One region of the Pseudomonas sp. p1(2021b) genome, then DNA from elsewhere that is predicted to be linked to it. Evidence: riboswitches for the same ligand, from Rfam matches in the RefSeq annotation. Region 1 holds a riboswitch; the other holds the start of a gene.

Region 1 (5,031 bases):
GCCCGGCAGCAGGCCGAGCAGCTCAGCCCGCTCGCCGGCCACGTCGGTCAGGGCGTCGAGCAGGTAGAGCATGCCGCCGCATTCGGCCAACAAGGGTTTGCCCTGGGCGTGGTGGGCGCGGATCGCCTCCAGCATCGGCGCGTTGCCGGCCAGGGCGCGGTGGTGCAACTCCGGGTAGCCGCCGGGCAGGTAGAGGCTGTCGACCGGCGGCAGCTCAAGGTCATGTACCGGTGAGAAGAACAGCAGTTGCGCCCCCAACCGGCGCAGCAGGTCGAGGTTGGCCCCATAGGTGAAGGCGAAGGCTTCGTCCCGGGCGACGCCGATACGCACGCCGGCCAAGGTCGCGGCGCTGGCCGCAGGCACAGGTGCGTCGAACGCCACCGGTGGCGGCAAGGCGGCGTCACAGCTGGCACCCAGGGCATCGGCGGCAGCATCCAGGCGCATGTCCAGGTCGTTGAGTTCGCTGGCCTGGACCAGCCCCAGGTGGCGGCTGGGCAGCTCGATGCCGCGCTCGCGGGATAAACCGCCGTACCAACGTAGGCCCTCGGTCAGGCTGCCTTCGAGCAATTGTGCGTGGCGCAGGCTGCCGACCCGGTTGGCCAGCACCCCGGCAAAGGGCAGGTCGGGCTGGTAGCGCGCCAGGCCCAGGGCCAGGGCGCCGAAGGTCTGGGCCATGGCGGTGCCATCGATCACCGCCAGCACCGGCACGCCGAAATGACGTGCCAGGTCAGCGCTCGACGGGGTGCCATCGAACAGCCCCATGACCCCTTCGATCAGGATCAAGTCGGCCTCGCCCGCCGCCTCCCAGAGCAGGCGCCGGCTTTCCTCGGCGCCGATCATCCACAGGTCGAGCTGGTACACCGGTGCGCCGCTGGCGCGTTCGAGGATCATCGGGTCGAGGAAGTCCGGCCCGCACTTGAAGACCCGGACCTTGCGGCCCAGGTTGCGGTGCAGGCGCGCCAGGGCGGCGGTGACCGTGGTCTTGCCTTGGCCTGACGCGGGTGCCGCGATCAGCACCGCCGGGCAGTGCCGGACCTGGTTCATAGCTCCACGCCCTTCTGGGCGCGGATTCCGGCCTGGAAGGCATGCTTGACCATGCCCATTTCGGTGACGGTGTCGGCCAGCTCGATCATCTCCGGCTTGGCGGCACGGCCGGTGACGATCACGTGTTGCATCGGCGGGCGCGCCTGGATATCGGCCAGTACCTGGTCGAGGTCAAGATAACCGTGCTTGAGGGCGATGTTCAGTTCATCGAGCACCACGAACTGCAGCGAAGGGTCCTGCAGCATCTGGCGCGAAACCGCCCAGGCGGCTTCGGCGGCGGCGATGTCGCGCTGGCGATCCTGGGTTTCCCAGGTAAAGCCCTCGCCCATCACGTGGTAGCGCACCTGTTCGGGGAAGCGGCGGAAGAACAGCTCTTCGCCGGTGCTGTTGCGCCCTTTGATGAACTGCACCACGCCACACTGCATGCCGTGGCCCAATGCGCGGGCGAGCATGCCGAAGGCCGAGCTGCTCTTGCCCTTGCCGTTGCCGGTGAGCACCAGCAGCAGGCCACATTCGTTGGGGGCATTGGCGATACGTTCGTCGATGATCGCCTTCTTGCGCTGCATGCGCGCCAGGTGACGTTCGTCGCGCTCGGTGGAATCGCTCATCAGGGTTCTCCGCAGGCTGTCACCGCGCACGGGCGACGACAGGTCGATAGGCAGGCAGCCGGAGAACGCGCAGGAGCCGTGGCAGACGCGCCACGGTGCACCGCGCATCACCCTCCGTGATGCCGTTGGCAGTGACAGGCCGGTCTCCGGGCTCGTGAGCGAGGCCTTGGGCCCCTGTACCGCGCGCCTTCCCGGGGCATGTCCCCAGTGGCCCTGCGCGGCCTTTGACTCACCTACCGTTGCGGGGGCAGCGCCGGGATCGCGCCTTCGCTGGCGCCCACCGGCTTCCCAGTTTCACCCTGCCCAGCGTTGGCTGGCAGGGCACCTGAAACACGTCGCGAAGGTTAGAGGGTTGGATCGGGAGCGTCAAATGAAGCGAGGCCCCGATACCCCAATCATGGCCCGAAGAAACGCTCTACCAGATGTGGCGCTCCCAGCCGTTCGAGATAGGCGCCTCTGTCGAACGGGTCACCGCTACGCAGGTCGTATACCGGGCCGCCTTGAGGCTTGCTTACCTGCCTGAGTCTGACCTTGACGAACCGATAGTCGACACCGACGATTTCAGAGACTTCGTCGATCTGGAAATACGTTCCCGGCAGGAACAGCGTCTCGACTTCATAGCCATGGGCAGAGAGCGGCGCGATCTGCCTGCCGCTGCGGTAGCGACCGGCTGGCAGTTCGAACACTACAGAGGTGTCGTCGAAAACGCCCTCCAGGCCGCGACTCGAAAGCTTGTCCGGATCGGCCGAGAACTTACGAATGATGTAGGGGTTTTCGGTAAAGGACGTCAGGTCGGTGTTGACCAGAATATCCCCTTCGCTGAAACGCCCGCTGCGAAAGTGCACGCCACTGGTACCGCGCTCGCCGCACCCCCCTCGATACAACGGAACCTCGGCATCGGCAGGCAGTCGCTCCAGGGAGTCGGCCAGTTTGTCGAGATAGCTGGCTTCGTCTCCATAGCTGAAGTTGCGCACCCCCTGACGCAGGTAATCATTGATGGAGTCATCCATGGTGTAGGTATCGATCAGGTGATTCTTGAAGCGGCCATCATGCTTGTAGGTGTAGGTGGAGGCGCCATGGTGGTCGATATAGTCGAACCCTTCATCGTCCACCAACGGCTCGGCATCGCTCGCCAGCTCGGGGATGTCGAGCTGCTCGAACAGGCTTTCCTGGCGGGCCATGGCGGTGTCGGACAGAAACTCGCTGCGCTGCTCATCGGTGAGCATGTACTCATCCCAAAAGGCCGACGACTGCTGGGCAAGCCCATCCCCTGGCGCGCCTCCCGCGAGGCGCGGCGGGCCCAGCAACTCCCATTCGCCCGCTTCATTCAGACGCACGGGGCGTATCGGCGCGAAGGCGAAGGGGTTGTCGGGGGGCACGATGAGCCAAGTGTTCAGCTCGGTGCTGTAGCGCACGCGATACGGCAGGCCTTGCAGTTCGATCCAACTCTCGCCCTTGGGGCCCAAGTGGATGCCGCGCAACATCTGGCGGCCTTGTGGCAGGCCATACAGGATTTCGTTGGCTTGCTGGTCTTGCAGCCAACCTTGAGGCTCGGCAAGCGGTTGCCAGTCAGCCAGCGATACGCCCGTTTCATGAAATGCCGCGCGATAGGCCAGGGTGGCATAGCTGGCACCGAAGCCGAGCTCGATCATGTTCAACGCGGCGAAGATCGAATCGATGATGGCGCCGCGCAGGGCATCCTGCCGTGCCGTACGGCTGCGTGCATGGGTTGCAGCATCCACATCCAGCCAGACCTTGGTCACCGACGCCGCCAGCAATGCCAGGCTGATACCGGGCGACAAGGGCACCAGCAAGGCGCTGACCTTGATGAAGGCGGCCAGATAACCGGTGAGCATGGCCTTGCGCAATTGCTGGTTATCGACCATCAACCCGGCGTTGCGGCGCATGTCGCTCCTGGCATCCTCCTGCAGCTGGGTGAACAGCTTGCGACTGCCCGCTGTGCTGGATTGCCGGAGCAACTGCAAGGCCGCGGCATCGCTGGAGCTGTCGGCCAGCTGGCGCAGGGCATCCTCAGTCGCTTCAGGCCCATCGCCCAGGTGCGCGTCAGCGATCGCCGCGCTCCTGAGCCGCTGCATGCCTTCGGTCGTGGCCGCCCAGCTACGCAACCAGCGCGCCATGGCCAGCTCCGAGGCGAACCCGCGCAAGGCCTGCTCGTCATACGGCATGTACAGCCACACGCGCCCATCGGCTGGGCGCAGGATATACAGGCAAGCCCTGCCCACACTCGGGCGATAGACACTGAGCGTGGTTTCCCCTTCTTCCGTCACCGTGCGCAGCAGCTCCAGCGTCGGAATAGGCGCCGAGGACGCGAGCACACTCGAGACGAGGGCGCGAATCTGCCTGGCATCCTGCGCCGTGAGCCTCCCGTCCCGCTCGGCCTGCTTGCACTGGGCCAACAGGCTGACCTTGGCCAGTACCCTGAAGTCGTCGGCACGCGTTCTCCAGAACGCCTCCACTTCGTCCTGTACCACCTGGGCGAAATCCAGTTTCCAGAAATCCTTCTGAACCTCCCGGGCCAGCATAGGGACCTCGTTACGTTCGTCGAACCGCTGCGCATAGGCCCCCTGGCAATAGAAGCCACCGTAAAGGTCCAATTCGTCCGTGGCGTCCTGGAAGCCTACAGAGAAGCGCTCGATCATCAGCTCGGTGAAACGCAAGGACTTGATCGGGCGCTGGTTGTGCGCCCAGCCGGTGAAACTCCGGCTGCTGGAGGCCGCATCGGTGAACTGGTGCCACCAGACCAGATCCGGGTCCCAGTCCTTGCCGGTGTGGCGCCGCAAAATCTGCCTAGCGTGACGCTGGGCGAGCCGATAGGGGTCGGGAAAATGCGCCAGGAAGTCGTCCGTCAGTTGTGTCAACGCGCGCCCGGTACCGAGCACCTTGAGGTTGTGCAGCACTATGTGTTGGAGGTCGAGCATAGGATAGGTCCAGGCTGGTCTAGGGCCTGCCATGGTTGCCAATGCCCCGTCGCCCCGGTGGTAGATAGGTCTGCACGCCGCGAATGAACCTACTCGAACGCATCCGACTCTCAACTCTCACACACTCCGATGAGGACTCCGGTCATGGACAGGATGCGAACTTCGATACTACTGGCCCTGATCTTCAGCCTCGGTGCCTGCGGCGAGTCCGCTCGCCTGGACGTCAGCGACGGCAGCGGCCCTTCGCCGCAGCTGCCGGAGCCGCGAGAGACGCTGCTCCCCACCATCCATATCGCGCCGGTCACCGGCTGGCCGGAGGGCGCCAGGCCGAAGTCGGCCACCGGTACACAGGTGGTTGCCTTCGCCAGCAACCTCGACCACCCGCGCTGGCTGCATGTGTTGCCCAACGGAGATGTGCTGGTGGCGGAAACCAATGCCCC
Region 2 (5,031 bases), 1.1 Mb from region 1:
ACTCCAGCTTCCTCGCCCCGGTCAATGCCTTCCTGTACCTGTTCTCCCGGCACCCGGCCAAGCCCTACCTGCCGGTGGAGGCGTTCCCGGAGTTGCAGCCGCTGAAGGATCACTGGCAGGAAATCCGCGAAGAAGCCCAGCAGTTGCTGCACGTGGGTGAAATCAAGAAATCCGACAACTACGACGACGTCGGCTTCAACTCGTTCTTCAAGACCGGCTGGAAGCGCTTCTACCTGAAGTGGTACGGCGAGAGCCACCCTTCGGCCATGAAGCTGTGCCCCCGCACCACCGAACTGCTGCAGGGCATCGGTACGGTCAAGGCGGCCATGTTCGCCACCCTGCCGCCGGGCGCCAAGCTGGTACGTCACCGTGACCCCTATGCCGGCTCCTACCGCTACCACCTGGGCCTGGACACACCGAACGACGACGGCTGCTACATCGACGTCGATGGTCAGAAATATTCCTGGCGCGACGGTGAGGCGGTGGTGTTCGACGAGACCTACATCCACTACGCCGCCAACACCACCGAGCACAACCGCATCATTCTGTTCTGCGATGTCGAGCGCCCACTCAAGTACCGCTGGGCGACCGCCTTCAACCGCTGGTTCAGCCGCAACGTCATGGCCGCCGCCGCCGCGCCCAACGATGCCAATGACAAAACCGGCGGCATCAACCGCCTGTTCACCCGCATCTACAAGATCCGCGAACGCGGCAAGGCGATGAAGAAACGCAACCGTACCCGCTACTACCTGGAGAAGTGGGCTGTGGTCGCGGCGCTGGTGCTGTTCTTCATCTACATCTGACCCGGCTCATGAGAGGCGGGCAAGGGTAGAATCTTCGACTAGCCTGAAAGCTCCTGTTGCCAACCCTGCAAGGTGAAGACGATGAGCATGATGGACTGGGACGCCTACCGTAAGCAGTTGATGGCCGGCATCGGCGATCTCAAGCAGCTGTCCCCCGACACCGTGGCCGGCTACATGACCGCCAGCGGTGCGGGGGCCAAGACCAACCACCTCGATGCCAAGACCCGCGAGCTGATCTCCCTGGCGGTGGCCGTCACCACCCGCTGCGATGGGTGCATCGCCGTCCACTCCCAGCAGGCCGTCAAGCACGGCGCCACCCGCGAGGAAATCGCCGAAGCCCTTGGCGTGGCCGTGGCGATGAATGCGGGCGCTGCCCTGGTGTATTCGGCCCGGGTCATGGACGCTGTGGGCAAGGCCAACGATTGACCGTACCGGCGCCGCCCTGCGCGGCGGCGCCGGGCCAACCGACTCCACGGAGCTGCAATGATTCACATCCGCCCCATGACGCCAGAAGACTTCGAGCACTTCTGGCCGACCTTCCAGGCCATCGTCCAGGCCCGCCAGACCTACGCCTTCGACCCCGACCTCAGCTTCGAGCAAGCTCGCCACCTGTGGCTTTCGCTACCGCTGCGCACCCTGGTGGCCGAAGCCGACGGCCAACTGCTGGGCTCGTACTACCTCAAGGCCAACGCAGCAGGCCCCGGCAGCCATGTCGGCAACTGTGGCTACATGGTCGCCGAGGCAGCCCGCGGTCGTGGCGTGGCGCGGCTGATGTGCGAACACTCGCAGAAGCTGGCACGCCAGGAAGGCTTCCTGGCCCTGCAGTTCAACTCGGTGGTGGCCAGCAACGAAGTGGCCGTGGCGCTGTGGCACAAGCTGGGTTTCGAGACTGTCGGCCGGCTGCCCAAGGCCTACCGCCATGCCCAGCTGGGGCTGGTGGACTGCCTGGTGATGTACAAATGGCTGGCCGATGAACCGGTGGTGGAAAAGCCGCCGCTGCTGATCGGGCGCAAGAACATCGAAGCCCGCGTCTCGCGCCGTCGCGGTCGCTGACCCCTCCCCTGCGCATTTGACTCCCTCGCCAATCGATGGTCAGATGCGCGCCAGTTTCAGGTGTCCTGCGCCGCCGCGCGCAGGGTGAAACGGGAAGCCGGTGCGTCCTTTGCAGGACAAGTCCGGCGCTGCCCCCGCAACGGTAAGCGAGCGAACCCTTCGACAAACCACTGTGCCTGTGCATGGGAAGGTGAAGGCGTTCATGACCCTCGCAAGCCCGGAGACCGGCCTGAAGCTTCGTTGGCAACCCCGCGGTGGGCGGGCGCAGGCCGGTTTCGCGTGCGCCCCTGCGTGCGCGATAGGTCTCCATGCGTTGTTTCCACCGGGATCCATTCCTTCCTGCAACTGTGGAACGACATGTCCCGTACCTACAAGCTTCACACCCTGGCGGCCTGCCTGGCCGTCGCCCTGCCGGCCTGGCCCGATGAGCCCGACGGCCAGGCCCTGACACTACCCTCTACAGCGATCACCGAGGCCCTCGACCCGCAGGCCATCGACCTGGGCACCCCGACCCAGGCCGGCTCGCGCCTGGGCCTGAGCGCGCTGGAAACGCCGGCCAGCACCAGCACCATCAGCGCCGAGCAGATCCAGAGGCGTAACAACGCCACGCTCCAGGACGCCGTGACCCGCTCGCCCGGCATCACCTTCACCGGCAGCCCAGGCGACGGCAACACCGGCCTTTCGGCTCGGGGTTTCGAAGGCCAAAGCTCGGTGATGACGCTGTTCGATGGCTCACGCCTGTACAGTGGCGCAGGCACCCTGACCTTCCCGGTCGACCCATGGATGATCGAACGGGTCGAGGTGATCCGTGGGCCGGCCTCGGTGCTCTACGGCGAAGGTGCCACCGGCGCGGTGGTCAATGCGATCCCGAAGAAGCCGTTCGCCGGGCCGGTGCACAACCACCTGCGCCTGGGCTACGGCGCCTGGGACCGGCAACAGCTGGGCCTGGACAGCGGGGGCAGCCTTGGAGAGCGGCTGAGCTATCGGGTGACCCTGAACCGGCAGGCCGGCAACGGCTGGGTCGAGCGCACCGACTCGCGCAGCCTGGCCCTGAGCGCCGCCCTGCGCCTGGACGCCAGCGACGACCTGAGTTTCACTCTCGCCCACGAACGCGGCGACGCGGAACCGGCCAACTACTACGGTACCCCACTGATCGATGGACATTACCGCAGCAGCCTGCGCAAGAAGAACTACAACATCGACAATGATGTGCAGCGCTACCATGACGAGTGGACCCGCCTGAACAGCGACTGGCACCTGAGCGAAAACCTGTCGGCCAGCAACCAGCTGTACTACATCAAGAGCCGGCGACACTGGCGCAATGCCGAATCGTACACCTGGAACCCAGCCGAAGGCGTGCTCGAACGTGGTAGTTTCCTGGAGATCAAGCACAACCAGGAGCAGTTCGGCGACCGTCAGAGCTTCACCTTCGACCACACCCTGTTCGGGCTCGCCAGCAAGACCGTGATCGGCGCCGAATACAACAAGATCCGCTTCAACGTCGACAGCAACGCGCCCTACGTCGACGGCAACGTGGATGCCCTGGATCCCTGGAACCCCGCGCCAGGCCGGTTCCACAGCCATTCGCCGACACGTCCCCAGACCTTGTCCAGCACCCATACCTTCGCCACGTTCCTGGAAAACCGCACCGCGTTGAGCGAACGGTTGGCGCTGGTGACCGGTGTGCGCCGCGACCAGAACCATGTCGATCGCAATGACCTGGCGAACGGCACCCGCAGCGACCGCAGCCTGCGCGGTGGCAACTGGCGCGCCGGCCTGGTGTTCGCGGTCACGCCGGATCTGTCCCTGTATGGCCAGCACTCCACCAGCGAAGACGGCATCGGCGACCTGCTGACGCTGCGCCCGGAGCAGCGCTACGACCTGACCAAAGCCAGGCAGACCGAACTGGGCCTCAAGCAGCGCTTCTGGGATGGCCGGGGCGAATGGACCTTGGCTGCCTACCACATCGTCAAGCACAAACTGCTGGTCGCCGACCCGGTGAACCATGGCCTGCAGCAGGCCGGCCAACAGACCTCCGACGGCCTGGAAGCGTCCGTGGAGCTGGCATGGGCCAACCAATGGCAGGTCTCGGCCAACGCCTCGGTGGTACGCGCAAGGTTCGACGACTATCTCGAGCACACCGCAACCGGCATCATGGACCGCGCCGGCAACCGCCCGGCCAACGTGCCACGACGCACGGCCAACCTATGGGTGAGCAAGGGTCTGGGCCAGGATGTCGAAGCCGGCTTTGGGTTGCGTTACGTGGACCAGCGCTACGACAGCGCGGCCAACCAGGGCAGTGTTCCGGGGTATACGGTGGTCGATGGCACTATCGGCTGGCAGGTCTTGCCGGCTGTGCGCCTGGGGCTGCAGGTGAACAACCTGTTCGACCGCGAGTATGCGGCCTCCTACCTCTACACCAGCGACCAATGGCTGCTGGGCGCGCCCCGGTCGTATTTCGCCACCGTGGACTACACCTTCTGAGCCCGAAGCCAGCGCCGCCCCTGTAGGAGCGGGCTTGTCCCGCGATTAGGCCGGACCTGCCATCGCGGGTGGCGGCAAGGGCTTCGCCCTTGATCGCGGGACAAGCCCGCTCCTACAGGGATCGCGCCCGTTTCTCTCCCTGGTGCCGACGATGGAGCATGAAGGTGAAACAGCGGATCACCGCCCACGCCGCAACAGGTAGGTATCCATGATCCACCCCTTGCGCTGGCGCATTTGCTCCCGCACCTGGAGTATCTTCGCCTTGACCTGCAGCAGCGGCCCGGCGACCAGGACCTCATCCTCGGTTCCCAGGTACGCCCCCCAGTAGATCGTCAATGCCGGGTCGTCCAGGTCAGCAAAGGCACACTGCCCGTCCAGCATCACCACCACATTGTCGATCCGACCCTGCTCGGCCAGGCGCCTGCCCGGCAGCACGGTCAGCGGCTCGCCGATGCGGTTCAGCGGTACCTGATGTCGGGCGGCCAGGGCCTGTACGCTGCTGATACCCGGGATCACCTCCAGCGCAAGGGCCAAGCCGCGCTCCCGGACCAGGTCCAGCACGCGCAAGGTGCTATCGTACAGCCCAGGCTCCCCCCAGAGCAGGAACGCGCCGACATCGCCAGACCCCAGCTCGTCCTCGAGCAGACGGCCATACAAGGCCGCTCGCTGTCGGTGCCAATACTGCACCGCA

What was found. A riboswitch is a leader RNA that binds a small molecule or an ion and turns the genes downstream of it on or off. The one in region 1 is predicted to bind cobalamin.
Region 2: it holds a riboswitch for cobalamin, as region 1 does, so the genes downstream of both, K8374_RS10740 (TonB-dependent receptor) here and cobO (cob(I)yrinic acid a,c-diamide adenosyltransferase) in region 1, are expected to answer to the same signal.

Annotation. Positions count from the first base shown of each region.
Region 1 is NZ_CP083746.1:1,194,489-1,199,519, reverse strand. Features, by position in the region: gene K8374_RS05615 (cobyrinate a,c-diamide synthase) at 1-1,044, opposite strand, end outside; gene cobO (cob(I)yrinic acid a,c-diamide adenosyltransferase) at 1,041-1,652, opposite strand; cobalamin riboswitch at 1,772-1,996, opposite strand; gene K8374_RS05605 (ADP-ribosyltransferase) at 2,048-4,591, opposite strand; gene K8374_RS05600 (PQQ-dependent sugar dehydrogenase) at 4,736-5,031, shown strand, end outside.
Region 2 is NZ_CP083746.1:2,315,815-2,320,845, reverse strand. Features, by position in the region: gene lpxO (lipid A hydroxylase LpxO) at 1-803, shown strand, start outside; gene K8374_RS10750 (carboxymuconolactone decarboxylase family protein) at 885-1,229, shown strand; gene K8374_RS10745 (GNAT family N-acetyltransferase) at 1,287-1,856, shown strand; cobalamin riboswitch at 1,898-2,104, shown strand; gene K8374_RS10740 (TonB-dependent receptor) at 2,214-4,340, shown strand; gene cobF (precorrin-6A synthase (deacetylating)) at 4,518-5,031, opposite strand, start outside.